DNA from 2 places in the Mesorhizobium sp. M1142 genome. Region 2 is predicted to be linked to the other one. Evidence: riboswitches for the same ligand, from Rfam matches in the RefSeq annotation. Region 2 holds a riboswitch; the other holds the start of a gene.
What was found. A riboswitch is a leader RNA that binds a small molecule or an ion and turns the genes downstream of it on or off. The one in region 2 is predicted to bind S-adenosylmethionine.
Positions count from the first base shown of each region.

Region 1: linked by a shared signal. The riboswitch ahead of NKH42_RS08970 (O-succinylhomoserine sulfhydrylase) and the one ahead of metX (homoserine O-acetyltransferase MetX) in region 2 are both predicted to bind S-adenosylmethionine.

Region 1 covers NZ_JAMYMK010000004.1:108,478-124,155, reverse strand. The annotation lists gene NKH42_RS09015 (histone deacetylase family protein) at 1-787, shown strand, start outside; gene NKH42_RS09010 (DUF6460 domain-containing protein) at 791-1,093, opposite strand; tRNA gene NKH42_RS09005 (tRNA-Gly) at 1,188-1,261, shown strand; gene NKH42_RS09000 (LysR family transcriptional regulator) at 1,549-2,538, opposite strand; gene chvE (multiple monosaccharide ABC transporter substrate-binding protein) at 2,856-3,920, shown strand; gene mmsA (multiple monosaccharide ABC transporter ATP-binding protein) at 4,020-5,552, shown strand; gene mmsB (multiple monosaccharide ABC transporter permease) at 5,549-6,841, shown strand; gene araD1 (AraD1 family protein) at 7,033-8,025, shown strand; gene NKH42_RS08975 (2'-deoxycytidine 5'-triphosphate deaminase) at 8,081-9,175, opposite strand; SAM riboswitch at 9,311-9,388, shown strand; gene NKH42_RS08970 (O-succinylhomoserine sulfhydrylase) at 9,458-10,648, shown strand; gene NKH42_RS08965 (ceramide glucosyltransferase) at 10,684-11,838, opposite strand; gene apaG (Co2+/Mg2+ efflux facilitator ApaG/CorD) at 12,067-12,459, shown strand; gene NKH42_RS08955 (Hsp33 family molecular chaperone) at 12,466-13,476, opposite strand; gene argF (ornithine carbamoyltransferase) at 13,639-14,550, opposite strand; gene NKH42_RS08945 (aspartate aminotransferase family protein) at 14,565-15,678, opposite strand, start outside.
Region 2 covers NZ_JAMYMK010000003.1:327,826-343,503, forward strand. The annotation lists gene NKH42_RS08035 (class I SAM-dependent methyltransferase) at 1-234, shown strand, start outside; gene NKH42_RS08040 (ABC transporter ATP-binding protein/permease) at 370-2,202, shown strand; gene NKH42_RS08045 (DUF1194 domain-containing protein) at 2,278-3,084, shown strand; gene NKH42_RS08050 (RNA polymerase subunit sigma-70) at 3,103-4,128, opposite strand; gene NKH42_RS08055 (SDR family NAD(P)-dependent oxidoreductase) at 4,171-4,917, opposite strand; gene NKH42_RS08060 (DUF1330 domain-containing protein) at 5,190-5,510, shown strand; gene metW (methionine biosynthesis protein MetW) at 5,536-6,150, opposite strand; gene metX (homoserine O-acetyltransferase MetX) at 6,209-7,378, opposite strand; SAM riboswitch at 7,473-7,550, opposite strand; gene hisC (histidinol-phosphate transaminase) at 7,689-8,798, shown strand; gene NKH42_RS08080 (prephenate/arogenate dehydrogenase family protein) at 8,805-9,740, shown strand; gene NKH42_RS08085 (DUF2125 domain-containing protein) at 9,772-10,773, opposite strand; gene NKH42_RS08090 (gamma-glutamylcyclotransferase) at 10,887-11,420, shown strand; gene NKH42_RS08095 (quinone oxidoreductase family protein) at 11,467-12,447, opposite strand; gene NKH42_RS08100 (aldo/keto reductase) at 12,780-13,727, shown strand; gene NKH42_RS08105 (LysE family translocator) at 13,806-14,426, shown strand; gene NKH42_RS08110 (lysophospholipid acyltransferase family protein) at 14,455-15,255, opposite strand; gene NKH42_RS08115 (LysR family transcriptional regulator) at 15,361-15,678, opposite strand, start outside.

The DNA of each region.
Region 1 (15,678 bases), on a different contig from region 2:
GCAGCCCAAAGCGCTCAACATGCCGGAGGCGGCGCGGCCATCATGGCTGAAGCTTGCCCACGCGGCAGACTATGTCGACCAGGTGCTTGCCTGCGAAGTGCCGGTGAGGATCGAGCGCGAGATCGGTTTCCCCATTGGACAGCGGGTTTCGCTGAGGGCGCAGCTCGCAACGGCCGGCACGGTGCTGGCGGCGCGGCTGGCCTTGCTGACCGGCACCGCCTGCAACACCGCCGGCGGCAGCCATCATGCGCGGCGCGCGCACGGCGCCGGCTTCTGCACCTTCAATGACGTAGCCGTTGCCGCGCTGGTGCTGCTTGCCGAAGCTGCTGCCCAAAACATCCTGGTCGTCGACCTCGACGTGCATCAGGGCGACGGCACGGCCGACATCCTGGGCGACGAGCCGCGCGTGTTCACCTTCTCCATGCATGGCGACCGCAACTACCCCGCGCGCAAGATCGCCTCCGATCTGGACATCGCCCTGCCCGACGGCGCCGGCGATGCAGCCTATCTGGAGCGGCTGAACGCCATCCTGCCGGAGCTGTCGGCGCGAAGGCGCTGGGATCTCGTCTTCTACAATGCCGGCGTCGATGTCCATGTCGAGGACCGGCTCGGCAGGTTGTCGCTCACGGATGACGGGCTGCGCGCCCGTGACGATATGGTGATCCGCCATTTCCGCACGCTCGATATCCCGGTGTGCGGGGTCATCGGCGGCGGCTATTCGGCGGATGTCGCAGCACTCGCCGCACGCCACGCCATCCTGTTCGAGCTGGCTGCGGAATACGCCTGAAATTCACTTCCTGAAATTGGCGATCCTGAGCAGGATGAAGGCCGGCACGACGATTGCAGCACCGAGCAGGATGTAGCCGAGGAAACGGTCGATGGCGTGGAAGCCCAAGTTCCACAGGTCGATGAAGAATTTGCGGATGCCGTAAAGCACGTCCATCGGCGACCAGCCGAAGGCATTCATGACCAAGCCGACGAGGAACGACACCACAAGCAGCTTAAGGATCACCCGGAGCGGCGTATCGCCGAGAAAGCGGTTCAGTGCGGACAAGGCCTGTCTCCACAGTCGGGTGCCGCGATTCGGGCACATGCCCAGAAATACGCAGTTGACAGCCCTGCATCAAGCCGAGCCCTCAAACCGGGATTGCGCATCGGCGCCGGGCCATGATATCGGAGGAACCAGCGCGGGTATGATGTAATGGTAGCTTGTCAGCTTCCCAAGCTGAACGCGCGGGTTCGATTCCCGCTACCCGCTCCAGCTTTTGCCCCAGTGCATTGCACTTGTTTTGGCCAATCTGAAAACCAGCGGATTTATAGGCAGTTTTTTGCAACCCGGCTGGCCGCCTTTCATCTGTTTGGCCGATGTACCGGTTCCTGGAATATTTCACATTGAGGGTCGGCGGGGCCTCGAATGACCCCAACCGGAATGTCTACCCTTTGCCCGCTGGCTTCTGCTGGCGGGCTTTTTTGAGCATCCTCGCTATTGCCAACGTGCACCGGCGCCGCTCGGGGCCACGGAATGCGCCCCGCTATTCGCTCCAAGCCTCAGCCCACCTCTCGCAAAATGAAATCGTGCAGCATCTTGGCTGCCGGCGACAGCGCGCGGTTCTTCACCGTGATCAGGCTGTAGGGTCTGACCTCGATGTCGAACTCGGTCTGGACAACATCGATGGCGCCGGCCAGGCCTTCCGGGTTCTGGATGAACTTCGCGACCTGGATCGAAACCGGCGCGATGGCGTCGGATTGCGCGACCATGACCAGAGTCAATAGCAGCGAGCTGGTATTGAGGATGCGGTCCGGCAACGCGATATTTCGGTTCAGAAAGTTGCTCTCCATCGCCTGGCGCAGCGGCGAGCCGCCCGACTGGAAAACCCAGTCATAGGCGGCGGTGTCTTCCAGCCGCACCACCTTGCCCTTGGTCAGCGGGTGGCCGCGGCGCACGATCAGGCAGGCCTTCTCGACGCCGATGACGCGGGCTTCGAACAGCCGCGGATTGAGGTCGTCGGGGATGCGGGCGATGATGAAATCGTGGCGCGAGGCGATCAGCTCGCGCGCCAACACGTTCGAGGTCTCGACCTGCATGGTGATTTCGATGCGCGGATAGAGGCGCCGGATCTCGCGGATCGCCGGTACCGCCAGCTCGATCGCCGGTGCTGTTACCGCTCCCAGGAACACCGAGCCGCCCTTGCCCGCCTTGAGCTCGAAAATCTCACGGTCGACCTCGCGCATCTCGAGCAGGATCGATCGCGCGCGCCGTGCCAACGCCTTGCCATAGGGCGTCAGCGTGATGCCGCGCGGCAGCCTTTCGCAGAGCTTGACATCGAGCACGGCCTCCATCTCGGCGATCATGCGCGAGGCCGCCGGCTGCGAGATGTTCATGACCTGGGCCGCGGCGCTCACCCGGCCGTGCTCGTCGAGGGCTGCGATCATGCGCATGTGACGCAGGCTCAAGCCGCTGCGCAGCAAGGTTCCGCCATCGCCCGGGATTTCATCGTAACCGGCTGATATTCCGCCAGGATTTCGCAGCGCCGCCATGATTTTTCCCTACTCGCACGCCCGGCGCCCCGGCAAAATCCGGCAGCGTCCTCACTAGCCTAAGCCATATCAGTCTCGATATAGCAACCATCAAAGATCGCATTTGACAGTTATGGCAAAGCGACACACCCTTCGCGCGTCCTGACACTTGACGATCGGCGACGAGAGAAAACTCGTATCGATTGAACCCAGAGTTTCGGGGCCGATTGGGAGGATACCGGAGATCGATTGACGGCAGCGGCGCCTTTGGCGCTCCTGCACGATTGCGCGGCCCACGAAACCCAAGGGTACGCGTCCATCAACCAGGGAGAGTTAATGTGAAGATTATCAAGACACTGGCCGCCGTCGCGGCCCTAGGCATCGCGGCTATGACGCTGCCGGCGCAGGCGGGCGAAGGCCTGGTCGGCGTGCTGATGCCCACCAAGACCTCGCAGCGCTGGATCAACGATGGCGACGCCGTCAAGTCCCAGCTCGAGGCTCTGGGCTACACTGTCGACCTGCAATACGCGCAGGACGACATTCCGAACCAGCTCAGCCAGCTGGAAAACGAAATCACCAAGGGCCCGAAGGCGCTGATCATCGCTTCGATCGACGGCACCACGATGGGCGATGCGCTGCAGAAGGCGAATGACGCAGGCGTCGTCGTCGTCGCTTACGACCGCCTGATCAAGAAGACGCCAAATGTCGATTACTACACCACCTTCGACAATTTCGGCGTCGGCGTCATCCAGGCAAAATCGCTGCTCAAGGGCCTCGGCTATCCCGAGAAGAAGGGTCCGTTCAACATCGAGCTGTTCGGCGGTTCGCCGGACGACAACAATGCGTTCTTCTTCTATAACGGCGCCATGTCGGTTCTTCAGCCGCTGATCGACGACAAGACCCTCGTCGTGAAGTCCGGCCAGATGGGCATGGACAAGGTCGGCACGCTGCGCTGGCTGGCGGCAACCGCCCAGGCCCGCATGGACAATCTGCTCTCCGCCAACTACTCGGACGGCAGCCGCGTCGATGGCGTGCTCTCGCCCTATGACGGCCTGTCGCGCGGCATCATCGCTTCGCTGCGTGCCGTAGGCTACGGCACTGCCGATCAGCCATGGCCGATCGTCACCGGACAGGACGCCGAGACCGCTTCGGTCAAGGCGATCATTGCCGGCGAACAGTATTCGACCGTGTTCAAGGACACCCGCGAACTCGCCAAGGCGACGGTCGAACTCGTCGACAAGGTGCTCTCGGGCGGCAAGCCGGAAGGCCTCGACACCACGACCTACAACAACGACGTCAAGGTCGTTCCCTCGATCCTGTTGACGCCGCATGACGTCGACAAGTCGAACTACCAGGCGCTGGTGGTCGACTCCGGCTACATCAAGGCCGAAGAACTGAAGTAATCGCGGTTACAAAGCCTGGGGTCCTGCGCAGGCAGGGCCCCTTTTCGTTGGCGAGCCAGCCCGGTATTGTTTGCGGACCTCGCAGGAGTGGTATTCTCAATGGCATCGACGATTTTGGAGATGCGCGACATCACCAAGACGTTTCCAGGCGTCAAGGCGCTGTCGAACGTCAAGCTCATGGTCGAGGAAGGCGAGATCCATGCCGTGGTCGGCGAGAACGGCGCCGGCAAGTCGACGCTGATGAAGGTGCTGTCGGGTGTGTATCCGTCCGGCACCTATGACGGCCAGATCATCTATCGCGGCGATGAGTGCCATTTTAAAGGCATCCATGACAGCGAGCGCAAGGGCATCGTCATCATCCACCAGGAGCTTGCGCTGGTGCCGATGCTGTCTATCGCCGAAAACATATTTCTCGGCAACGAGCAGGCCAGATACGGCGTCATCGACTGGAATGCCAACGAGACGCGCACCAGCGCCCTGCTCAAGAAGGTCGGCCTCAAGGAAGACCCCAACACGCTGATCACCAATATCGGCGTCGGCAAGCAGCAGCTGGTCGAGATCGCCAAGGCGCTCAGCAAGGAAGTGAAGCTGCTCATTCTGGACGAGCCGACGGCGAGCCTGTCCGAAAAGGACAGCCAGGCGCTGCTCGATCTGCTGCTCGAATTCAAGCGGCAGGGCATCACTTCGATCCTGATCTCCCACAAGCTCAACGAGGTGAACCGGGTCGCCGACAAGGTCACGATCATCCGTGACGGCCGGACCATCGAGACGTTGGCCAAGAAGGACATCTCGGAGGACCGCATCATCACGTCGATGGTCGGCCGTTCGCTCGACGACCGCTACCCGCCGCGAGAGCCGAAGATCGGTGAGACCGTTCTCGAAGTGAAAAACTGGTCGGTCTACCATCCCATCCATGCCGAGCGGCAGGTCATCAAGGGCATCAACCTCAACGCCCGCAAGGGCGAGGTGGTCGGCATTGCCGGGCTGATGGGCGCCGGCCGGACCGAGTTTGCCATGAGCCTGTTCGGCCGGTCCTATGGCCGTCGCATCACGGGCGAGGTGTTCCTTAACGGCAAGCCGATCGATGTCTCTTCGGTGAGCAAGGCGGTGGAACACGGCATCGCCTATGTTACGGAGGACCGCAAGACCTACGGTCTCAACTTGATCGACCATATCAAGCATAACATCACGCTGGCCAACCTGCCCGGCGTCTCGCGCCATGGCGTGATCGAGGATTTGCGCGAGCTTTCCGTCGCCAACGATTATCGCGGCAGGACCAATATCCGCGCCTCAAGCGTCTACCAGATGACCGGCAACCTTTCTGGCGGCAATCAGCAGAAGGTGGTGCTGTCGAAATGGCTGTTCGCCAATCCGGAAGTGCTGATCCTCGACGAGCCGACACGCGGTATCGATGTCGGCGCCAAATATGAAATCTATACGATCATCGCGCGTCTCGCCTCCGAGGGTAAGGCAATCATCGTCATCTCGTCGGAAATGCCCGAACTGCTCGGCATCACCGACCGCATCTACGTCATGAACGAAGGACGCATCGTCGGCGAAATGGCGGCGAGCGACGCCAGCCAGGAAAAGATCATGCGCGCCATCGTCCGTGGAGAAGGGAAAGCATCATGAGCACCGAAAGCGCTCCCGGGCCGCAAACCGGCGTCGCCCAGGATATACAACAGGCACCTCGCATTGCCGTCTCGGCGCTGGTCACCAATCTGCGCGAATACGGGTTGGTGCTGGCGTTGATCGCAATCATGGTGTTCTTCCAGTTCACCACGTCCGGAACGCTGTTCAAGCCGGTGAACCTCAGCAATCTCGTGCAGCAGAACAGCTTCATCATCGTGATGGCGCTGGGCATGCTTCTGGTGATCGTTTCGGGCCATATCGATCTCAGCGTCGGCTCAGTCGCCGGCTTCATCGGCGCACTGGCGGCGATGATGATGGTCATCTGGCCGCTTGGCCCATTGAGCAATCCGCTGGTGGTGTCGATCATCTGCCTGATCGTCGGTGGTGCGATCGGCGCGGCACAAGGCTACTGGATTGCCTATCACCGAATACCGAGCTTTATCGTCACGCTGGCGGGCATGCTGATCTTCCGCGGCATCTGCCAGGCGCTGCTCGGTGGCGGGTCTTCCGTGGGGCCGCTTCCAGTCGGCTTCAAGGCGCTCAGTTCCGGCTTCATTCCGGACCTGATCGGCCCATTGACACTGATACCGCCAACCGTGAACGCCGCCGGCAAAACCATTGTCGGCAGCGGCCTCACGCTGCACCTGACGACGATCGTGATCGGCCTCGTCGCCGTGCTCGCCTATGCCTATTTCGGGCTCAGGGCACGGCGCACCCGCGAGAAGCATGGCTACGAAGCCGAGCCCTTCTCGCTGTTCGTCGTCAAGACCCTGGTGATCAGCGCGCTGGCGCTGTTTCTCGTTTACCAATTCGCCACCTATAGGGGCCTCCCCATCGTTCTCATGGTGATGGGTGTGCTGATCGCGTTGTTCGTCTTCGTTACCAAACGCATGACGATCGGCCGCCGCATCTATGCGATGGGCGGCAATGCCAAGGCAGCCCAGCTATCGGGCATCAAGACCGAACGGCTGACGTTGATGGTGTTCATCAATATGGGCGTGCTGTCGGCACTCGGCGGCCTGATTATCGCAGCGCGCCTGGGGCAGGCTGTGCCGGCGGCCGGCCTCGGCAGCGAGCTCGACGTCATCGCCGCGGTGTTCATCGGTGGCGCTTCGGCGATGGGCGGCGTCGGCCAGGTCATCGGCGCGGTGGTCGGCGGCTTCATCATGGGCGTCATGAACAACGGCATGTCGATCATGGGCGTCAATGTCGACTGGCAGCAGGTGGTCAAAGGCCTGGTGCTGCTCGGCGCCGTCGTCTTCGACGTCTACAACAAGAACAAGGCTTGAGAGGCAACCAGGAGGCATACGGGTCACATCGCGGCGCTGCCGGGCGGCGCAAAGAAGTCCCTCGAGGGACCTGATCCGCGAGCGCAATCCGGACGAAGAATTTCAATCGAGGCGCGGACAACGGTCCGAGCCGCGCCGGGCAGGGTTTGCCAAGAAAGGCACGCCAAGCCCGCAATTCAGAGAGGGTTACCATGCTGATCTCACAGATCCTCGACGACGCCGAGACGATCCGCGTCGTTGCCCGCAACGGCGGCAAGACCCGCGTCATCAACGGCGCGCGCAGCGTCTATTCGCTGGCGATGGAAGCCGCGCGCACCGGCAGCGGGCTTGTCGCCCTGATCGAGCGCAAGGGCTTCGGCGAAACCATCGATCTGGACGCAGCCTACAAGAAGGGACGACTGCTGTCGCCGATCAACCATCCCGATCCGGCGCATCTCCATCTCACCGGCACCGGGCTGACGCATCTCGGCTCCGCCGCGACCCGCGATTCCATGCACAAGAAGCTCAGCACGGACGGCGAGGAACAGCTGACCGATTCCATGAAGATGTTCCGCATGGGGCTTGAGGGTGGCAAGCCGGCGAAGGGCCAGATCGGCGTGCAGCCGGAATGGTTCTACAAGGGCAACGGCACTATGGCGGTGGCGCCCGGTGCGGCGCTTGTGTCGCCGGCCTTCGCCCAGGATGCCGGCGAGGAGCCGGAAATCGCCGGTATCTATGTGATCGGCGACGACGGCGCCCCATTCCGCGTCGGCTTCACCCTGTCGAACGAGTTTTCCGACCACGTCACCGAGCGTGTGAACTATCTCTTCCTCGCCCATTCCAAGCTGCGTAACGCTTCGTTCGGCCCGGAGATCCTGATCGGCGACCTGCCGTCCGATATCCGCGGCGCTTCACGCATCCTGCGCGACGGCAAGCTGCTTTGGGAAAAGCCGTTCCTGTCGGGCGAGGCGAACATGTCGCACACCATTGGCAATCTCGAGCATCACCACTTCAAATACTCGGCCTTCCGCCAGCCGGGTGATGTGCATGTACACATGTTCGGCACGGCAACACTGTCCTTCGCCGACGGCATCAGGACCGAGGCCGGTGACGTATTCGAAATCGAGGCGCAGGATTTCGGCCTGCCGCTGCGCAACCCGCTTGAAATCGAGCAGCCGGTGAAGGTGGCGGTGAAGGCGCTTTGAGGCGTCGATGACAGCGTGATCTCCCCCCTCGTGGGGGAGATTGGCAGTTCCAAACTCATCGCGCGGCGCGGAAATGCTTGGACAGTTTCAGGCCCTGCGCCTGATAGTTCGAGCCGAGATCTGTGCCGTAGAGCGCCTGCGGCCGTTTCAGCATGTGCTCGTAGACCAACCGTCCGACGATCTGGCCGTGGTCGAGGATGAACGGCACTTCGTGGCTACGCACCTCGAGCACCGCCCGGCTGCCGGTGCCGCCCGACGCCGAATGGCCGAAACCCGGGTCGAAGAAACCGGCATAATGGACGCGGAACTCGCCGACCAGCGGGTCGAAAGGCGTCATTTCGGCGGCGTAGAGTGGCGGCACATGGACCGCCTCGCGCGACACCAAGATGTAGAATTCGTCCGGATCGAGCACCAGCTCGCCGGCGCCGCTTTTGTAGAGCGGCTCCCAGAAATCGACGACATCCTGCGCGGCGCGCTTGTCGACGTCGACCAGGCCGGTGTGGTGCTTGCCGCGATAGCCGACCAGCCCGTCCTTGTCGCCGTCGAGATCGATCGACAGCGCGATTCCGCCGCCTGAGATGTTGGGTGGTTCGGTGGCGACCAACATTTCGGCGCGGTGCAACTCGTGCAGCTCGCTTTCCGACAAGAGCGCATTGCCGGTGCGGAACCTGATCTGCGACAGCCGCGAGCCGGTCCGCACGATGATCGGGAAAGTGCGCGGGCTGACCTCCAGATAGAGCGGGCCTTCATAGCCAGCGGCGATCTTGTCGAACTCGTGGCCACGGTCGGTCATTACGCGGGTGAAGATATCGAGCCGTCCGGTCGAGCTTTTCGGGTTGGCGGAGGCGGAAATATGGGCGGGCAGCGCCAGGCTTTCGAGCAGCGGCACGATGTAGACGCAGCCGGTTTCCAGCACCGCACCTTCGGCGAGGTTGATCTCGTGCAGCTTCAGCCGGTCGAGCTTGTCGACAACCCTGTGGTCCGGGCCGGGCAAGAAGGAAGCACGCACTCGCCAGGCCTTGTCGCCGAGCCTGAGGTCAAGGCTGGCCGGCTGGATCTGATCGGCATCGAGCATGCGCGGCGATTTCAGCGCGCCCGTCTGGAACAGCTCGGAAATATGCTGATCGGGAAGAATGCCTGTCTGCCGCAAGGGTCTGGCTCCGTTCGAAGGCCGGGCGAGGTCTTGTTCTGTCGCAGGTCCGACCGTGGACGCCTTTGGCACCTGCTTGGTACAACCCTCTTAATCATGCCGGCAATTGACGCAAGCGTGGCGCGGGTCTAAAGCTCGTTATCCCGTGGTGATTTGGCCGGTCGGCTTGCAGCCACGTTAAACAAGTCGCTAAAGGACCGTCGGCCGCAAGGCCATATGGACCGGTTGCGACTTTCGCGGCCGGTTTTTTGTTGTTTGGACCAATTTTGGTGTTTGGATGGAATGATGACCAAGAAGCGCGACTGGAAGCCTCAGACCGCACTCGTGCATGCCGGGACGCTGCGTTCCGGCTTCGGCGAGACCTCCGAGGCGATGTATCTCACCCAAGGCTATGTCTACGAGACGGCGCAAGCGGCGGAGGCCCGCTTCAAGGGCGAGGAGCCGGGCTTCATCTATTCGCGCTATGCCAATCCGACGGTCGACATGTTTGAGAAACGCATGTGCGCGCTGGAAGGAGCCGAGGACGCGCGCGCGACGGCATCCGGCATGGCGGCGGTGACGGCAGCACTGCTGTGTAGCGCCAAGGCGGGCGACCATATCGTGGCGGCGCGCGCGCTGTTCGGCTCCTGCCGCTGGGTGATCGAGACGCTGGCGCCGAAATACGGCATTGAGGCAACGCTGGTCGACGGCACCGACATCGCCAATTGGGAAAAGGCGGTCAAGCCAAACACCAAACTGTTTTTCCTGGAAAGCCCTACCAATCCAACGCTGGAGGTAGTCGACATTGCCGCCGTCGCGGCACTTGCCAATTCGATCGGCGCCAGGCTGATCGTCGATAATGTCTTCGCTACGCCCTTGCAGCAGAAACCCCTGCAGCTCGGCGCCCACATCGTCGTCTATTCGGCCACGAAGCATATTGACGGCCAGGGGCGTTGTCTTGGCGGCATCGTTCTGTCGGACAAGAAATGGATCGACGAGAATCTGCATGACTATTTCCGCCACACCGGCCCCAGCCTCTCGCCCTTCAATGCCTGGACGCTGCTGAAAGGCCTGGAGACGCTGCCGCTACGCGTACGCCAGCAGACGGAAAGTGCCGGCCGCATCGCGGATTTCCTGGCCGAGCGCCCGCAAATCGCCCGCGTCATCTATCCCGGCCGCGCCGACCACCCGCAAGCGGCCGTGGTCAAGAAGCAGATGTCAGGCGGCTCGACGCTGATTTGCTTCGATGTGAAGGGCGGCAAGCAGGCGGCCTTTGCCTTCCAGAACGCACTCGACGTCGTGCTGATTTCCAACAATCTCGGCGACGCCAAGAGCCTGATCACCCATCCGGCGACGACCACACACAAGAACTTGACTGATGAAGCCCGCGCCGAGCTCGGCATCGGACCGGGAACGCTCAGGCTGTCAGTCGGCCTTGAGGACGCCGACGACCTGCTCGAAGACATCGAGCAGGCACTGAGAGTTGCCGGATAAGGGCGGGCCGAACAGAGGCAGCGGGGACGTGCCGATCAGGCGCCGGACGGGGTCTCTTCCAGCTCCGCGACAGTCTTTGTCTGGATAGTCATCACGTTGCCGCGCCAGTCGACGGCGCCGCTCAGCCATCCGCGCGCCCAAATGGCGGGAAGCATCAGGTCTCGTGCCATCATCGCCGGGATCGTGCGCGGCGACAGGTGCCATCCCTTGGCCGAGGCCAAGGCGCATTCCGGCAGGTAGGCCGCGACCAGCACGGCGATGGCGGTTGCCGGCAGGCTGACGCCGGCGTCAGCCGCAGCGATCAGTGCAAGCACTAGCGGCGGTGCCGCGCCGATCAGGATTTCGGGGGCAAAGAACAGTGCAAAGGTGACGCGGCGCAGCCGCGCCCAGCGCGCCTGCCGTGACCAGATCTCGCCAAGCGTGCGCCGGCCGAGCGGCTGTTCGAAGGGAGAGGCGACAAGATTGACCCGCAGTCCGAGCCCATTGACCAGCTTGGTCGCGGCGGCGTCCTCGGCGATCTCGGCGGCAAGCGCGCGGATGCCGCCATTGGCATCGAGCATTGGCTTGTTCCACAACATGCTCTTACCCTGGGCGAAGCCGAGGCCGAGCGCCTCTCCAGCGTACTGCCAGCGTGCCTGCAGCGTGTTGAGAAAGGCGCATTCGACCTCCCCCCAGAAGCCGTCCGGCCGCGAGCCGATCGGCGTCGAGCAGACGAGGCCAGTGTCGTGCCGCCACGCCGCCATCAGGTACTGGACGTAGTCGCTCGGCATAAGCACGTTGGAATCGGCAAGGATGACCCAGCGATAACGCGCCGCCTCCCAACCCTTCACGCAATTGTTGAGTTTTGGATTGCCGCTGATGCGGTCGTCACCGACCAGAAGGCGGGCGCGAATAGCTGGAAAGCGCGCCATTGCGGCGGTGATCGGCTTGACCACCGGGTCGTCGGCATGGGCGACACAGAAGATGAGTTCGTAGCGCGGCCAGTCGAGTGAGAAGGCGCGCTCCAGCGTCTCTTCGGCAAACGGCTCGACGCCGCGCGCCGGGATGACGATCGATACCGGCGGCGCGTTGGCCGCGGGCGGTGCAATACTGGCTGGTCGCTTCAGCTTCTGCGAAGCTAACAGGATGCTGGCGAGATTTGAAAGAAGGAGGGCTATGGAAAGGAGGGCGGCTGCGTATGTCGGTTCCATCGAGATCTGGTCACTCCAGAAATGCCGGCCGCATGACAGCCGTTTTCAACAATTCGACAGAACGCTGAGTCGTCCGGCACAAGCCTGCACACCATCATTGTCATGTGTCACTCAAATGACATTGTTTTTCGGCACCTGCGCTTGAGATCGGGCAAGAAGATGCTGCGCATCGTTGACCAAACTGCGCTGAGCATCGAAAGTTCCATCTACATTGCTTTGGAGCAGTTTATGTACAGCGCCGTCACCCGCAACATCGAAGTGCAGGTCAGGCCGTTCTATCTGGAGGATCACTCCGATCCGCCGCAAAACCGCTATGTCTGGGGCTACCAGGTGACCATCGACAATCAGTCGGATGAGTTCGTGCAGCTTCTTTCACGCTACTGGCACATCACCGACGGTACCGGCAAAGTCGAGGAAGTGCGCGGCACCGGGGTCGTCGGCGAGCAACCCGGACTCAACCCCGGCGACAGCTATCAGTATACGTCCGGATGCCCGCTCTCGACCCCGTCCGGCATCATGGTCGGGCACTACACAATGCGCAACAAGCGGGGCGAGACGTTCGACGTCGCCATCCCCGCCTTCTCGCTCGATTTGCCGGGCACGCGGCGCACCGTCAATTGAGGGCCGTCATCCAGCCGCTGCAAACTCCGCCGGGTCGAAGTCATATTGCTTCGAGCAGAATTCGCAGGCGACGTGAATGCTGCCATCCTCGGTGCTGTCCCTGATCTCCTCGGCGGAAAAGCCTTCGAGAATGCCGCGGATCTTCTCCCTCGAGCATGAGCACTGGTCGGCGACCGGCACGCCGCCGAACACGCGGACGCCATGCTCGTGGAAAAGCCGGTAAAGCAGCCGTTCGGCGCCGATCGTCGGATCGATCAGCTCGGTCGGTTCAATGGTACCAAGCAGCGCCAGCAGCTCCTGCCAGGAATTGTCGGTCGGGTCATGGATTTCCTCACGCGGATCGCCGTCGCCACCGGGAAGGTCGGGTACGCGCATACGCTCCGCCGACTGCGGCAGGAATTGCGCCAGCAGGCCACCGGCCCGCCATTGCTCGCGGGCACCGCCGACGCCGGGCGTCAGAAGCTTGGCAACCGAAAGGCGGAGGTCCGTCGGAATCTGCTCCGACTGGCGGAAATAGGTGCGTGCGGCATCTTCCAGTGTGACGCCGTCGAGCTGGACGATGCCCTGGTAGCGCTGCGTGTGAGCGCCCTGGTCAATGGTCAGCGCCAGGACGCCGCTGCCGAGCAGCGTCTGCGGTGACGTCTCGCCGGCAGAAGTCAAAGCCTGCAGCCGGTCGGCATCGAAGCGGGCATAAGCGCGCAGCGCGTGCGGCGTGGAGAAATCGGCGACCAGCATGTCGACCGGCCCGTCGGTGCGGGTCTGCAGAATGAACTTGCCCTCGAATTTCAGCGAAGTTCCGAGCAGTACCGTCAGCACACAGGCTTCGGCCAGGAGCCGGGCGACCGGCTCGGGATAGTCGTGGCGGCTGAGAATGGCGTCGAGCATCGGCCCGAGCTGGACGGTGCGGCCGCGCACGTCGAGCGGGCCGACCTCGAACGGCAAGACATGATCGTCGCCGGCGTAGCCGAATTCGCCGAGCTTGGGTTTATGTTCAGCCAATTGATGAGTTTCCAACATGACAAAGCTCCGGGGCGCGGCGATGCCGCCCTCCGGGGCGCATGCGACGAGACGCGCTCGATTTGCGTGATGCGCCTGAGATAGGCACCACCCACTCCCGGATCAAGGCGGCCCGGATCAAGGCGGCGCAGATCAGGCCGGCCCGGATCATCGCGGCCCGTATCAAGCGCCCAGGCACCAGGCCAGGACCGCCTTCTGGGCATGGAGCCGGTTCTCGGCCTCATCGAACACCACAGAATGCGGTCCGTCGATGACCTCGTCGGTAACCTCCTCACCGCGATGCGCCGGCAGACAGTGCATGAACAGCGCGTCCGGCTTGGCTTTCGCCATCAGTGCCGCATTGACCTGATAGGGCAGGAAGACATTGTGGCCGCGGGCACGGTGCTCCTGGCCCATCGACACCCAGCAGTCGGTGACGATGCAGTCGGCCTCGTGAACGGCCTCCTCGGGCGAGCGGGTGAATTTCAGCTTGCCGCCATTGGCTTTCGACCAGTCGACATGCTTCTGAGCCGGTTCGCTGCCCTCGGGCACGGCGACGTTCAGCTTGAATTGGAACCGCGCAGATGCCTCCAGGAGCGAATGCAGCACGTTGTTGCCGTCGCCGGTCCAGGCGATCGTCTTGCCGGCCACCGGACCGCGGTGCTCTTCGAAGGTCATGATGTCGGCCATCAGCTGGCAGGGATGGGTCTCGTCGGTCAGCCCGTTGATGACGGGGACCGTAGCGTTTTCCGTCAGTTCCAACAGCCGGTCATGCGAGGTGGTGCGGATCATGATGGCATCGACATAGCGCGACAGCACCTTGGCCGTGTCGGCAATGGTCTCCGAGCGGCCAAGCTGCATCTCGGTGCCGGTCAGCATGATCGTCTCGCCACCCAACTGCCGCATGCCGACGTCGAACGATACGCGCGTGCGCGTCGACGGCTTGTCGAAGATCATCGCCAGCACCTTGCCTTCGAGCGGCTTGCTGCGTTCTCCGGCCTTGAGCCTTGCCTTTCGCACAGCTGCGTCGTCGAGCATGAAGCGCAGATCGCCTTCGGAAACGGCAGAAAGATCGGTAAAATGGCGAAGGGACATCAGGAATTCCAGGATTACTTCGCAGCGGCAGCGACGATGGCATCCGCCAGGCTCTTGGCGCCGGCACGAATGCGCTCGAGCGCCTCGTGGATCTCGGCGTCAGTGACGGTGAGAGGCGGCAGCAGGCGGATAACGTTGTCGCCGGCCGGAACCGTCAAGAGATGCTGGTCACGCAGTGCCACCGTGACCTTGGTGTTGGGCATCGCGCATTTAAGCCCAAGCATCAGGCCGGTGCCCCTGATGCTTTCGATAACATCCGGAAATTCGTCGGCGACACCGGCGAGCCCCTGCTTCAACAGCAGCGCCTTGCGCCGGACGTCCTCGAGAAAGCCGTCTTCCAGCACCACGTCGAGCACGGCGTTGCCGACCGCCATCGCCAGCGGATTGCCGCCGAAGGTGGTGCCGTGCACGCCGGCGGTCATGCCGACCGCCGCCTGGTCGGTGGCGAGGCAGGCACCCATCGGGAAGCCGCCGCCGATGCCCTTGGCCACCGCCATCAGGTCGGGGGTGACGCCCGCCCATTCATGCGCAAACAGCTTTCCGGTGCGGCCGACGCCGCATTGGACCTCGTCGAAAATCAGAAGCAGTCCGTGCTGATCGCAGAGCTGCCTGAGCCGCTTCAGCGATTGTGTCGGCACTTGCCTGATACCGCCCTCGCCTTGCACCGGCTCGATCAGGATCGCCGCGGTTTCAGGCGTGATCGCCTTTTCGGCTGCATCCACATCGTCGAAGCCGACCTGGTCGAAGCCGTCGACCTTGGGACCGAAACCTTCCAGGTATTTGTACTGGCCGCCGGCGGCGATGGTCGCCAGGGTACGGCCGTGGAAGGCGCCTTCGAAGGTGATTGTGCGGTATCGCTCGGGATGGCCCTTGACGAAGTGGTAGCGCCGCGCCGTCTTGATGGCGCATTCGAGCGCCTCTGCGCCGGAATTGGTGAAAAACACCTTGTCGGCGAAGCTGGCGTCGGCCAGCCGCTCGCCGAGCCGGCTCTGTCCCGGAATCTCGTACAGATTGGAGACGTGCCAGAGCTTGGCGGCCTGCTCGGTGAGGGCCGCGACCAAATGCGGATGGCTGTAGCCCAATGAATTGACGGCGATCCCGCCGGCGAAATCGAGATATCGCTCGCCC
Region 2 (15,678 bases):
CGTTTCATGATGCAGTTTCACAATGTGCTGGAACGCGCCGGCCGGCGCTTCTGGCCGATCTTTTCGGGCGTTATCGTCGTCGAGGCGCAGAAGCGGCTTTATCAAGGCGTGCCGGTTGCCCAGCGCGCGTCCCGCCGCGTCTTCGTGCCGGTTCTCTCGCCGCATGGCGCGCCGACGCTTGGCCGGACTGTCGCGGGCCAAACGTCCGGCGCCGCCAAGATGACGCGTTCGTGATCCGACGCAGGCTTTTTCTCACCTATCTGTCGCGGACGGGTTCGCTGCCCGATTGAAGGCATACGCAATCGGTTCTATGACCGGCGATTTCTATGACCGGGCTTCAGCACCGCTTCCGAATGCAAGGATTCACTCATGGCTGATCATCCGGATGTCGAGGCCAGCGCCCAGAAGCTTGCCGCGTCGATCGAAGCCAGCAGCCTGCGTGAGCAGCTGGCAACAATCAAGATAGCGCTGACCACCTCGCCAGTGCGAAAACAATTGTTTTGGGCCGCAATCGGCATCGTCGCCGTCATTGTCGCAACCTCCGTCGGGCAGGTTCTGCTCAACCGCTGGAACCAACCGTTCTTCGACGCGCTGGCGCGGCGCGACATGCAGGCCTTCCTGCATCAGCTTCTGGTCTTTGCGGCAATAGCCGGCGGGCTGCTTCTGTTTAACGTGGGCCAGACCTGGCTCGACCAGATGATCCGCCTGAAGCTGCGCGAGGCGCTGACGCTCGATCTGATCGGCGAGTGGATGCGGCCGGCGCGCGCCTTCCGGCTGGCCCATGCCGGCGCCATCGGCGTCAATCCCGACCAGCGCCTGCAGCAGGATGTCGCGCATCTCTCGGATCTTTCCACCGGCCTCGGCATCGGCCTGCTGCAGTCCTGCATCCTGCTTGCCTCATTCGTCGGCGTCTTGTGGTCGCTGTCTTCCGGCTTCGTCTTCCACATAGGCAGCCATTCGCTGGCCATACCCGGTTACATGGTCTGGGCGGCGATCCTTTATGCCGGCACCGCCTCCTGGTTGAGCTGGTTGGTCGGGCGGCCGCTGATCCGCTTCAACAACGATCGCTATACGCGTGAAGCGGAGCTGCGCTCCTCGGTGGTTCGCGTCAACGAGAATGTCGATGCCATCGCGCTGGCGCATGGCGAGGCCGATGCCAGACGCCGGCTCGAATTCGATCTCGGCATGGTGCTGGGCGCCATGCGGCGCATCTACAGCGCCCAGATCAATCTTTCCTGGGTTACCGACACCTACGGCTGGATCACAGTCGTTGCGCCGATCCTGGTCGCCTCACCGGTCTATTTCGCCGGCGATATCAGCTTTGGCGGCTTGATGATGGCAGTCGGCGCTTTCAACCAGGTTCATTCCTCGCTGCGCTGGTTCATCAACAATATCGGCGGCATCGCCGATTGGCGCGCCACGCTGATGCGGGTCGCCGACTTCCGCATCGCGCTTGGCGACACCGACGCGCTGCACGATACGGAAAGGCGCATTTCGTTCGGCGAAAACCCGGACGGCAGCCTGACCTTCGAGAAACTCGAGATCGCCTCGCCCGAGGGATGCACCAAGCTTGCCGAGCCGCATGTCGAAATCCGCGCCGGCGACCGGGTCATGATCACCGGAGATCCGGGCGCCGGCAAGACGCTGTTCTTCCGGGCCATTGCCGGTCTGTGGCCGTGGGGCAGCGGACGGATCGGCATGCCGGCCGGAGAAGCGCCGATCTTTGTTCCGCGCACCCCCTATTTCCCGCTCGGCAGGCTGCGCGAGGTGCTCAACCATGCAGACGGCGCGGCGGAGGCGGCCGATGCCGAGATCTCGGAGGTGCTGGCCGATGTCGGGCTGCAGCGCCTGTCGTCCTCGCTCGATCGGTCGGCGCGCTGGGAGCGTGAGCTCAGCGACGACGAGCAGCGTCTGCTGGCCTTTGCCAGGCTCGCCTTGCGACGGCCGAAATGGGTGATTATCGACGAGGCGCTGGACGCGTTCGACGGCCCGACGCTGAGGCAAGTGCTGTCGATGCTGGAGAAGCGCATTCCCGACGCCGCGATCCTCAATATCGGCCGCGGCCAGCACAATGGCCGCTTCTTCCGGCGGGCGTTGACCATCGTCAAGGATGCCGGCCAACCGGCCCTCAAGCCGGCCCGTATCAGGGCAGGGGCCATCGAACCGCCCCCGGCCATCGCCTCGGCTGGCCGAAAGAAATAGAAACCAAGCTTTATTTCGCCGCGATCGCGGCGAAAAACTGTCGCGATCGTTCAGATGGGAACGTTCCGATCGGCCATGCTTGACGCTTTCGCCCTGCTCGCCTGCCTTGCCTGCGCCCCGGCGGCACCCGTGGCCGCGCCGGCCAATGCACTTGCCGTCGATGTCGAGCTGGTGCTGGCCGTCGACATCTCGCAGTCGATGGATGAAAGGGAGTTTGCCCTGCAGCGCGCCGGCTATGTCGCGGCGCTGCGCCATCCCGACTTCATCAACGCCGTGCGTGCCGGCACCTCCGGCCGCATCGCCATCGCCTATTTCGAATGGGCCGGCACCATCCGCGACGATGCGGTCATTGCCTGGCAGGTCGTCGACAGCAAGGAGAGCGCCAACGCTTTCGCCGACAAGATCGCGGCCCGCCCGTTCAGAAGCTTTCGCGGCACCTCGATTTCCGGCGCAGTGGCTTTCGGCGTCGAGCTTTTCAACGGCACGGCCTTCACCGGCAAACGTCGCGTCATCGACGTCTCGGGCGACGGCCCAAACAACACCGGCTTGCCGGTCACGACGGCACGCGATGCGGCGCTGGCGAAGGGCATCGTCATCAACGGGCTGCCGATCCTGATCAGCCCGTCACCCACCTTCAGCCATCTCGACCGGTATTATGCCGAATGCGTCACCGGCGGGCCTGGCTCGTTCGTGCTACCGATCTATGCTGCTTCCGAATTCGCCACCGCCACTCGCCGCAAACTGATCCTCGAGGTCAGCGGCATCGAGTATCCCAAGGTGGATCCGAGGACGATCCGCATCGACACACCGATCGACTGCCTGCAAGGCGAGCGCGACCGGCGGTTTTTCTCGGACCCATATTTCCCGGAACTCGACCGATAAGGCTAGCCCAGGGGCAGGTTAGGCTGGTGGCAGGCCGAAGGCCGGGAACAGAGATGGCCCGAGCGGTCCTATGAAGATCGTCAAGGAAGCGATCCCGCCCTCGGCTGCGTCGAACACGTGCAGGGAATGGGCCCGCCATTCAGGGCCATCGTGGCTGCGGGAATAAACCCCGACCGCCGGCTGGGCATTGGCCCGGGTGGCCAGCGTGCGGAAGCCGCCAAACCTCGGCCAGACGGTCTCGAAGAAACCGCGGATCGCTTCGCGGCCTTGATACCATTCGCGCCAAGGCGGCATTGTATAGATGGCGTCCTCACGCAGCAGCTCGATCAAGCTGTCGAGATTGGCGGCCTGCCAGGCCTGCATGTAGCGTTCGAGCAGCAGGCCTTCTTCGGGGCTGGGTCGTGATCGGCTGGCCGGCCGTCCCTGAGGATAGCGCGCCGCCAGCGTTGCACGGGCCCGCTGCAACGCACTGTTGATCGAAGCCGTCGATCCACCCAGCAAACGCGCCGTCTCAACAGCCGACCATCCCAGGACGTCGGCAAGCAGCAGCGCGGCGCGCTGCCTGGGCGGCAGATCCTGGATCGCGGCGACGAAGGCGAGCTGGACGGCCTCGCGGCTCTCGTAACGAGCTTCCGGACCTGGCTCGCTGCCGGCAATGTCTGGAAGCTCGGCGTCGGGGTAGGGCTCCAGCCAGGCGATGTCGGCTACGGGCCCGCCTACGGCCGCCCCGTGCGAGGGCGGCCGTCCGAGTTCCCGGAGAATGCGACGCGCCCTCGACCTCGCATTGATGGCGTTGAGGCAAGCGTTGGTCGCGATCATGTAGAGCCAACCGCGAACCGAACCCCGCCCGTCGAACTCCGACCTGGCGCGCCAGGCGCGAAGCAACGTGTCCTGGACGAGGTCGTCGGCCTCGTGCAGCGAACCCATCATGCGATAGCAATGCAGCTTGAGCTCGCGGCGATGGACGGCCGTGACCTTCTCGAAGGCCAGCCGATCGAGGATCGGCTGGCCTGCTGGTTCCAGAGGTGGTTGAGCGTCTGTCATGCGGGCTGTGCGGTTACGAGTGAGCGTTGCATTACGCGCGCCTCAAGCGGCCGGTGCAAGCCCGCTCCCGCTCACCATGAAGGAACTGCCTTGCGGCTGGCCGGTGGCGAGCGCGACCACCGCCCGTCCGACGTCGGCCGGGGTTTGCATGTCGGTCATGGCGGCGATGAAGTCCGCCGGCTGGATGCCCATATAGGCAGCGACGCTGTCGACGCCGGCCTTGCCCACGCCGGTTTCCGGCATGATGCGCATCGGCGCGAGCGCCATGAAGCGAAGGCCGAGGCCGAGCCGGTCGGCTTCCTTCTGGCTATGACCGGCCAGGAACATCTGCATGCGTTTTGCGCCGGCATAGCCGCCGGTATTGGGTGGCCCGCCGGTCAAGGCCGCGCCACTGGAGATCAGAACGATACGGGTTCCCGGCTTGAGCGGACGCCGCAGAGCGGCCCGGCAAAACAGGAACGATGCCTTGACGTCCGTGTCCCAATTTGCGGAGAACGCCTTCCAGTTCTGTTCGTGCAGCGGCGCGGAAGGGGCCAGCGCGCCTGCGCAGATTACCAGCACGTCCGGTTCCAGCGCGGCGAAGACCTTATCGGGGGCGGAGTCCACCGTCGCATCGACCACGAGCGTCTTCACGCCCGAGACCTCCCAGGCAAATTGCGCCAGGGCCTGTTTTCCGCGGGCCACGGCCAGCACCGTCGCTCTCTCCTTGAGGGCGGCCTCCGCGATGGAGCGGCCGACCCCGCGGCTGCCTCCGACGACTACAACATTCTGACCTTGCAACGATCCCATGGATCACCTCTCTGCTCCCGGCCGCCGGACCATCCAGGCGCGCTCATCGATAAGGACAGCGCAGGCGTGCGGAAATCATCGGCGCCAGGCGGAAATATTTTTCAGGTGACAGCAGGGCTCGCGCACGGCCCTGTTCGGAGCAGCAACGGCAGAGGCGCGTCGGTTTTGTATTCAGTGTCATTACCTCGGGGGTAATCGACCAGCGTGCAAGGTCTCGGCAAACTGCTCCCATCAAGCCGGTTGTCCGGCTTCGACCACCAGGGAGTACAGCCATGACCGCCTACGCCGTCGCGCATATGCGCCAGGTCACGCCGGGGCCGCAGATCGTCGAGTACCTGCACAAGATCGATGCCACGCTGGAGCCGTTTGGCGGGCGCTTCATCGTGCATGGCAGCGAGGTGGAAGTCGTTGAAAACACCTGGCCGGGCCACCTCGTCATGATCGAATTTCCAGACATGCAGCAGGTGCGTGCATGGTACCGCTCGCCCGCCTATCAGGAGATCTTGCCGCTGCGCACCGAGAATTCTCAGTCCGACGTGGTCCTGGTCGATGGCGTCCAGCACCCGCACAAGGCCACCGACGTTCTCGAATAAGGGGACGATCCGCGACGATTGGCTCTTATCGTTTCAGCAGAAACACCGCCTGCTGGCCGAAAAAATTCCAGAACCACCACGGCATCGAGAAGCCGATCCGCTGGCCATTGGCGTCGAGCGCGGTCGCCTTTTCCACCGTCGCGCCAAGCTCGTCGCACAGATTGACGAAATCGCGAATGGTGCAGAAATGGATGTTGGGGGTGTCATACCAGGAATAGGGCAGGTCCTTGGTCACCGGCATGCGGCCGTTGAACAGTAGCGAAAAGCGCACCCGCCAGTGACCAAAATTTGGGAATGAGACGATAGCGCGGTTGCCGATCCTGAGCAGTTCGTCGAGCACCAATTTCGGATTGCGGGTCGCCTGCAAGGTCTGCGACAAAACGACGAAGTCGAAGCCCTTATCGGGATAGAATTGGAGATCCTTATCGGCATCGCCCTGGATGACCGACAGGCCGCGCGCCACGCATTCGTTGACGCCGCGCTGCGACAGTTCCAGCCCGCGACCGTCGACCTTCTTGGTCGCCTGCAGCAATTCGAGCAGCAGGCCGTCGCCGGAACCGACGTCTAGCACCCGCGACTGCGGCGGGATGAGATCGGCGATGACCTCGAGGTCGACGCGCTGGGCGCGGTTGACGCTCATGGGCTCGTCACTTGCCTGGCGCATGGTCCTGATCCGAACAATCCGGAACTTTTCGGGGTCATGCGCCGAGCCCTCTCGCCCGCGCCGCCGAGGCGATGAAGCCTTTGATGGCGGCGAACAGTTCCGGTTCGTCGAGCAGGAAGGCGTCGTGGCCGCGGTCGGTCTCGATCTCGACGAACGAGACCGAGGCGCCGGCCGCGTTCAGCGCGTGCACGACCGAGCGGCTTTCCTCGGTCGGGAACAGCCAATCGCTGGTGAACGAAACCAGGCAGAAGCGCGTCTTGGTGCCGGCGAAGGCATCGGCCAACCGGCCGCCATGGTCGGCGGCGAGATCGAAATAGTCCATCGCCCGGGTCATGTAGAGATAGGAGTTGGCATCGAAGCGATCGACGAAGGTCATGCCCTGATGGCGCAGGTAGCTCTCGATCTGGAAGTCGGCATCGAAGCCGAAGGTCAGGGCTTCGCGATCCTGAAGGTTGCGGCCGAACTTGCGGTGCAGCGCTGCTTCCGACAGATAGGTGATGTGAGCGGCCATGCGCGCCACCGCCAGCCCCTTTTCCGGCCGCTTGCCGTGCTCGAAGTATTTGCCGCCATGCCAGTCCGGGTCGGCCATCACTGCCTGCCTGCCGACCTCGTGGAAAGCGATGTTCTGCGAAGAATGGCGGGCGCCGGTGGCGATCGGCAGCGCCGAGAAGACGCGCTCGGGATAGCTCGAGGCCCATTGCAGCACCTGCATGCCGCCCATCGAGCCGCCCAGCACGCTGAACAGCTGTTCGATACCGAAATGCTCGACCAGCATCAGCTGCGCGCGCACCATGTCGCGGATGGTGATGATCGGCAGGTCGAGCCCGTAGGGCTTGGCGGTGGCGGGATTGGTCGAGGCGGGGCCGGTGGAGCCGAGACAGCCGCCGATGACGTTGGACGAGATGACGAAGAAACGATCGGTGTCGATGATCTTGCCGGGGCCGATCAGCACTTCCCACCAGCCTGGCTTGCCGGTCACCGGATTGGTGTTGGCGACATGCTGGTCGCCGGTCAGCGCATGGCAGACGAGGATGGCGTTGGAGCGCGCGTCGTTGAGCGTGCCATAGGTCTGGTAGGCAATCTGGAAGGGCGACAGCAGCGTGCCGGCGTCGAGCTTGAGCGGCTTGTCGGCGCCGAAACGCAACACCGGGCTCGACGGCTGGTCGGCCTCGTTGTTGGTTTTTCGCGCGCGCAAAGCGACCATCATATCTCCTTGCCCGCCTTCAGTTGTCCACCGCCAGTCTGGGCAACAACCAGCCAGGGCAACAAAAAACCGGCCATGCCTTCGCAAAGCCGGTTACAAGATGCAAACGGCCCTTTAGCAAGTTGTTTAACGTGGCTGCAAGCCGACCGGCCAAATCACCACGGAACTTTCGCTGCTCTTCTAGGACCGACGCATGGCTTCGTCAACGGCAAGTTCTTGATCCCGAATTGCCGCCCCTCGACATTCCGGGCCACGGCTTGTATTTCCGCTGCGGCTTCCGGATGGAGGCACTCTCGACGGATTTCATGGAATGAGCCAGATACCGGATCAGACACGTCCAAGGCCCCGCGCCGGCATCATGGACATCGAAGCCTATGTACCCGGCAAGAGCGCGGCGCCTGAAGGTGTCGCCAAGGTCCACAAATTGTCGTCGAATGAGAACCCGCTCGGCCCTTCGCCAAAGGCGATAGAGGCCGCGCGCGCGGTCGCCGACAAGCTCGCGGTCTATCCCGACGGCAGCGCCAGGCGTCTGAGGGAAGCGATCGCCGAGGTGCACGGGCTCAACCCGGCGAACATCGTCTGCTCCAACGGCTCCGACGAGATTCTGGGCCTGCTGGCGCAGACCTACCTCGCGCCCGGCGACGAAGCCATCATCACCGAACACGGCTTCATGGTCTACAAGATCTACATACAATCGGCCGGTGCCGTCCCGGTTACGGTCAAGGAGACCGATGAACGCGCCGATGTCGATGCAATCCTTGCCGCGGTGACGCCGCGTACCAGGATCATCTTCCTTGCCAATCCCAACAATCCAACCGGCACCTACGTGCCGTTCCAGGAGGTGCGCCGCCTGCATGCCGGCCTGCCGCGAAACGTGCTTCTGGTGCTGGATGCAGCTTACGCCGAATATGTCCGGCGCAACGATTATGAAGCCGGCGTCGAGTTGGTGGGTAGCGCAGAAAACGTGGTCATGACCCGCACTTTCTCCAAGTTGGGCCTGGGCGGCGCGCGGATCGGCTGGATGTATGCGCCAATGCATATCATCGACGCGATCAACCGCGTGCGCGGGCCTTTCAACGTCAATGCGACGGCTATCGAGGCCGGTATCGCGGCGATCCGCGACCGCGTCCATATCGAGCGCAGCGTGGCGCATAACGAGACCTGGCTGGCATGGCTGACCGAGCAACTAAGCGGGCTTGGGCTGCGGGTGACACCGAGCGTCGGCAATTTCATCCTTATCCACTTTCGCGAGGACAAAAAGCATTCGGCGGCCGCCGCCGACGACTACCTCAGTGCGCGCGGCTACATATTGCGGCGCGTTTCCGGCTACGGTTTTCCGAACGCGCTGCGCATGAGCATCGGCACCGAAGAGGCCAACCGCGGCGTTGTCGCCGCACTCGCGACATTCCTGAAAAGCTAGAACACCATGACCTCACCGATGTTCGAAAAGATCGCGCTGGTCGGCATCGGCCTGATCGGCTCGTCGCTGGCCCGCGTCATCCGCCGCGAGGGGCTCGCCGGCCAAGTCGCGATTTCGACGCGCAGCGAAGCGACGCTGGCGCGGGCAAGCCTACTCGCCCTCGGCGACACCTACACGACGGATGCGAAAGAGGCGGTTCGCGATGCCGATCTGGTCGTCGTTTCGGTGCCGGTCGGCTCTTCGGGTATCGTCGCCGCGGAGATCGCGCCGGCGCTGAAGAAGGGCGCCATCCTCACCGATGTCGGCTCGACCAAAGCATCGGTGATCGCGCAGATGCAGCCGCATGTGCCTGATGGCGTGCACTTCATTCCCGGCCATCCTTTGGCCGGCACCGAAAAGTCGGGACCAGATGCGGGTTTTGCCGAACTGTTCGAGAACCGCTGGTGCATCTTCACGCCGCTGCCCGGCACCGATCCCGCGGCACTGGAAAGGCTCTCGGAATTCTGGCGCCGCTGCGGCTCCAACATCGACACGATGGACCCGCAGCATCACGACATGACGCTGGCCATCGTTTCGCACCTGCCGCACATCATCGCCTATAACATCGTCGGTACCGCCGACGATCTGGAGTCGGTGACCAAGTCCGAGGTCATCAAATACTCGGCTTCCGGCTTTCGCGACTTCACCCGTCTCGCCGCATCCGACCCGACCATGTGGCGTGACGTCTGCCTGCACAACAAGGATGCCATCCTCGAAATGCTGGCGCGATTCTCGGAAGATCTGTCCTCGCTGCAGCGGGCGATCCGCTGGGGCGACGGCGAAAAGCTGTTCGACCTGTTCACCCGCACCCGCGCCGTCCGCCGCTCGATCATCGAGGCCGGCCAGGACATCGACGTACCGGATTTCGGTCGCCAGGCAGTCGAACACCCGCCGAAGGGATAAGCCGCGGCAGGCCGATCGCAGTCCCGACCGCCTAGTCAAGCGGCTTGATCTTGCCGAGCGGGATGAAGCCGAGCGAGGCCTTGCCCCTGACGATCTTCAGCGGCATCGACGGCTGGTTGCCGAGCAGCGCCAGTCCGGCAAAGCCGGTTTGGATCTCTTTCTTCTGCTCGGGGATGGCGGTGGCAAGGATCGCCGCCACGGCCTTTGGATCATTGAGCTTGATCGTCAGATCGGCATTTATGAGACCGCCGTCATCGACCGACAGCGGTCCGGAAACGGTGATGCGCGCAGTTCCGGACGACAGATCGAGCTCGTGGATTTCGGCCGCGAGGCCGCGCAGGCTCTTCGGGTTTGCCATGATCAGCATCACGCCGTTCTTCAGCGTCACATCGCCGCTGCCATCGAGCGGCGGCAAGACGCGCCCGTCGATGGCCGCCGCGTCGATTTCGAGATCGGTGAAATTGCCGGCATAGTCGATGTCCGGGCCGTTTGGGCGCAATTGCCCGCTGGCAGTTCCGGCGCTGAACAGCGAGACGGGATCGGTATCGTCTGCGGGATCGGTCTGGCCGGACAGGCCTTCTGCCTGCAGCGAGAGGCGTCTCGGCAGCGGCCAGGACAGCTTCATGTCGGCCCGCAGATCATCCCAGTCGATCCAGAGCGGGGTCATGCCGGGAACGGAGGTCCTGAGTGGCCCCCTAAGCTCGGCGGCAGGCGACAGAAGCCGCGTGATCTGGGTGGCGGCGTTGATCTTGCCTGTCGAGGCCGCGACGTTGCGGCTGTCGTCCTCGTAAGCCAGACTGTCGCAGGAAAGGGTGAAGCTGAAGGGATAGCCGCTGACCGCGAGATTGGCACAGTCGGCCTTGACGCCCTTGTCATCGAGATCGGCGACCGCCTTGTCGGCGGCGCTCTCGACCAGATCCGCCAGGTAGAACCAGCCCGCGCTGTAGATGCCGAACAGCACGAGAATGAAAGCGGCAAGCCACAACAGGCGGCGACGCTGGCTGGGCGGCTGGCGCTCGTCACTTGACGTCATGCTGCGGCTTTCGTTAACGCGGTGGCACGGGCGGGCTGTCGCTTGCGGCAACAACAGGTAGACGGACTGAAACACCACCGGTGGAGTGGTTCGTTACAATCAGGCTTGGCGATATGGGCGATTTTTGGGTTTTTGGCTACGGCTCACTGATCTGGCGGCCGGGATTCGCGCATGTCGAGACGCGGCGTGCCCGCCTGCATGGCTACCGCCGTTCGCTCTGCGTCTATTCTTTCGTGCATCGCGGCACGCGCGAACGGCCGGGCCTGGTGCTCGGACTCGACCGCGGCGGCTCCTGCATCGGGCTGGCGTTCCGGGTCCCAGGCGAGCTGCGCAACGAGGTCATCACCTATCTGCGCGAACGCGAGCTGGTCACCAACGTCTATCTCGAACGTGTGCTCAGTGTTCGCCTCGACAAGAGTGAAACGGATGGGAGCCGGACGGTCGAAGCCATCGCCTATGTCGTGGACCGCAGCCATGAGCAATATGCCGGTGCGCTCGACCCGGCCGAGGCGGCGGCCGTCGTTCGCGGCGCCGTCGGCCAGTCGGGGAGGAATGAGGATTACGTGCTCAGTACGCTGGAGCACCTCGAAGCACTGGGTATAAGCGATCATTGGCTGGAAGACGTGACGAGACGGATCACGACATAGCGCCTTTTATCGCGTTACCATGATGTTTTCGGTGTCGTGACGCGGGCTACATCCTGAAAATCTGTTTACCAAGATCGGCGCGATCCAGGCTGTTTGCCACCGCAAGCTTGAACTCGGTCAGCGCGTGGAGACCGCCGACAGGAACGTGGAAGCCCGGCTGGCCAAAGATGTCGATGATCTCGCGTAGGACAGGCCGGTCGGCTTCGGCAGGCGGCGAAAAGAAGTAGCGATAGATATTTGCCCTGATTTCGACGCCGCTCAGCAGCACATCGAAATTGTGCAGTTCGAAGCGCTCAGCACTCATTCCGCCATTGATCACCATCTGCCCGCCGAGCGCCAGGGTGCGGATCAATTCGCCGCTGACAGGTCCGCCGACATTGTCGACAATCCCGTTCAATCCGGCGCCGCCGGTGATATCCATCACCGCTTCCCGGATACTTGCCTTCAAGTCCGAAAGGTCAAGAATGGCAGAGGCGCCAAGCGTCTTCAGGTCGAAGCTCTGGTGCGAGCGCCGCACAAGCGCGATGACGTTGATGCCGCGTCGTTGGGCGAACTGCATCACCATTGTTGAAATCGACGAATAGCCGGCCGTGACAGCCAGCCACTGCCCGGGCCGGACACGGGAATCCGTCAGCAGATCCCACGCGGTAATGGGGTTCACCATCTGCCCGGCGCGTTCGACCGGATAGTCCGCAGGTAACGGGATCAGCCATTCGGCGGGAATGGCCGCGTACTCGGCCCAGCTGCCATAATAGCTGAACGCGACAAGCGTGCCCGGTTCCAGCAAGACGTTCGCGCCAACGGCTTCGACGATGCCGGCACCGTGGTTTCCCGCGATCTGCCGGGGAAAATGCGGCTTCTTCGGTTCGGGATAGAGGTTCTGGATAAACAGGAAGTCGCCCGGATTGATCGAAGCCGAGACCATCCTGACCAGCACCTCGCCGTCGCCGATGCGCGGCATCGGCAGGTCGTCCATGTAGAGCACGTCGCGCGGCGAACCGATGGCGTCAAATACGATTGCTTTCATGCCGTTCTCCATAACAAATGATCCCAGGCCAACAGTCTGGGCCCGGCCCGACCGCGTCGGCGCGGCGGAACCTACGGTCGGCCGGCAAAAGTCAGAATTGGCAGATTTGACAATCTATGTGCCAGATTTGCCAGATCGTTTCTTCAGAGGCTGCTGGTTTGGATATCCGGGACCAGCGCCTTGAGCCGGACACGGCGCGGCGGGTCGCGGCTTTGTGAAGCGCCGGCGGGTTGGCAAAGAGGCTATGCGTTTGACGTTGCCACGGCGCGACATAGGTTAGCCCGGTCGGCGGCTCCCATCCGCCCCAGCATGAATCACCATGGAGATCAGTCTTGCAGAAACGTCGTCTCGGTCGCACCGACCTATCCATCGCGCCATTGGTTCTGGGCGGCAACGTGTTTGGCTGGACCGCCGATGAGAAAACCTCGTTCGACCTCCTCGATGCCTTCATTGAGGCCGGTTTCAACGCCATCGACACGGCGGATTCCTATTCGCGCTGGATTGCCGGCCACCAGGGCGGCGAATCGGAAACCATCATCGGCAGATGGATGAAGAGCCGTGGCAACCGCGACAAGGTCGTCGTCATCACCAAGGTCGGTTCGGACATGGGGCAGGGCAAGAGGGACCTTTCCGCCGCCTATATCGAAAAGGCCATCGACGCCTCCCTGACGCGGCTGCAGGTCGATAGCGTCGATCTCTATCTGTCGCATTGGCCCGACCCGGCGACGCCGTATGAGGAAACGCTCGGCGCTTATCAGAAACTGCTCGACAAGGGCAAAATCCGCTATGCCGGTGCCTCCAACCTCGACGCCGCCCAACTGCGCGCCGCACTCGACGTAGCAAGCCTGCGCGGCCTGCCGCGCTACGACGTGCTGCAGCCGGAATACAACCTCTACGACCGCTCGTCCTTCGATGGTCCGCTGCGCGATCTGTGCGTAGCCGAGGACATTGGCGTCATCACCTATTTCAGCCTCGCCAAGGGATTTTTGAGCGGCAAGTACCGCAGCGAGTCCGACCTCGGCAAAAGCCCGCGCGGTGGCGGTGTGAAAGGCTATCTCAACACGCGCGGCATGCGCATCCTCTCAGCGCTCGATGCCGTGTCGGCCAGACATTCGGCCAAGCCGGCAGAAGTGGCGCTGGCCTGGGTGATGGCGCGGCCCGGCGTCACCGCTCCGATCGCCAGCGCGACGACGCTCGACCAGCTCTACAGCCTGGTGCGGGCCGCGTCGTTGCAGCTCAGCCCGGACGATATCGCCGAGCTCGACAAGGGCAGCGCATAGCCGCGCACGATCGTTCAAGACCGGCGCCGCTGCCTTGCCCTACCGTCCCTGCATCGTCACAGGATGCAGGGACGTCGCATGGCCGGACAGGGTCTTCTCGATCAGCAGCTATGGCAGCAATTGCTGGCGCTTGTGCTGGCATCGGCCATCGTTATGGGCAGCCCGGGGCCGGCGACGATAAGTGTCACCGCGATCGGCGCCGCGTTCGGCCTGCGCGATTCGCTCCGTTATGCCTCGGGAATCGTTGTCGGCACGGTCCTCGTGCTTTTGGTGGTGGCGACGGGCATCATGGCCGTTCTCACCGCGCTGCCGAAGCTCGCAGCGCTGTTGGCGGTCGCCTCGGCAGCCTACATCCTCTATCTGGCGTTCAAGATAGCGACGGCGCCGCCACTGGCGGCACGCGTCGGTAGGGCAGCGCTTCCCACTTTCCTTGGCGGGTTCCTTCTGGCCGTTGCCAATCCGAAAGCCTATGTGGCGATTGCCGCCGTGTTTGCCGGCGCGTCTTCCGGCACCGGCGGTCTTGCTATTTCAGCCAAGCTGGCGGTCCTCGCCTTGATGATCGTTGCCATTCATCTCTTGTGGCTTCTCGCCGGCGCGGCTTTTGCACGTTTGCTGCGCAAACCGCTGGCGTCGCGGATCATCAATCTGGTGTTTGCCGTGACGCTGATTGCAACAGCCGCCCTGGCTGTCTTGCCGTGAGCCCTTCTGGCGTTCGCGGCGGGGTGTCTCAGCCTTTCAATTCACGTTTCGCGTCCAGCTCACCAAGCCTTTTCACCGCCGTCGGCGGCATCGGCGGCGGGTTCGGCGTCTGCGACGCCTCGACGAGGAGCTGGTCGCAGGCGGCTTCCGTCTCGCCGATCAGCCGGTGCATGAATTCTTCCTTGCCGAGGCCCGGCGGAATCGGCGGCAGGAAGCGCGCCTTGATCGTACCGGGATAGCGCAGGAATTTGCGGCGCGGCCAATAGAGGCCGGCGACGTGAGCGACGGGCACCACTGGAATGCCAAGTTGCGCATAAAGTTCGACGATGCCGTATTTGTAGACCGGTTCGTCACCCGGCGCACGGCGCGTGCCCTCGGGATAGATGATGAGCTGGCGCGGATTGCGCGCCAATTCCTGTTTGGTCGCGGCGATCACCATCTTCAATGCCTTCGAGCGGCTGCCGCGATCGACCGGAATCATCCGCATCTTCAAGATGTACCAACCGAAGAACGGGATCCAGGTCAGCTCCCGCTTCAATATGTAAACGGGATCGTCGAGATACGGCAGGAAAGCGATCGTGTCCCAGAAGGACTGATGCTTCGGCGCCAGGATGAAGGAGCCTTCAGGCAGGTTTTCCTGGCCGGTGATCTCACTTCTGGTGCCGGCGACCTTGTCGTAGAGCCACATGCTGGTGCGCGACCAGAATTTCGGCACAAACCAGGCGCGATGGCGCGGCGACAGGAAATAATACGGAGTCCAGAGGATCATCTGGACGATCAAGTTGAGGTAGAAGGCGAGATTGAACGCCAGCGAGCGGAAATAGAGCATACAGCAAGTGCCCGGTGAGGAGGTGTGCGTTGGTACACCAAGCGCCGGCAAAAAGGAAACGCTGCGAGGCGGGCGATCGGCCGCTCTTGCGATGGACCGTCTTCGTCACATTTGCCACGTCGCCTGCAGCAGGCGCTGTCTCAGGCGCGGGGCGGCGAAGTCGAGGAATGCACGCAGCTTCACCGGCAGAAGCCCCTGGCCGGCATGGACGAGGCTCACCGGCCATGGGTCCGGCTCAAACTCCTGCAACACCGGGCGCAGCGTACCCGACCGGACGGCGGGGGCGATCTGGTAGGAAAGCAGCCTCGTCACGCCGACGCCGGCAATCGCCGCATCGATTGCTGCCTCAGCCGTGTTGACCCGTAACCTGGAGCGGACCGGCACGCTGAATTCAGTCTTGCCGGTGGCGAAGCTCCAACTGGC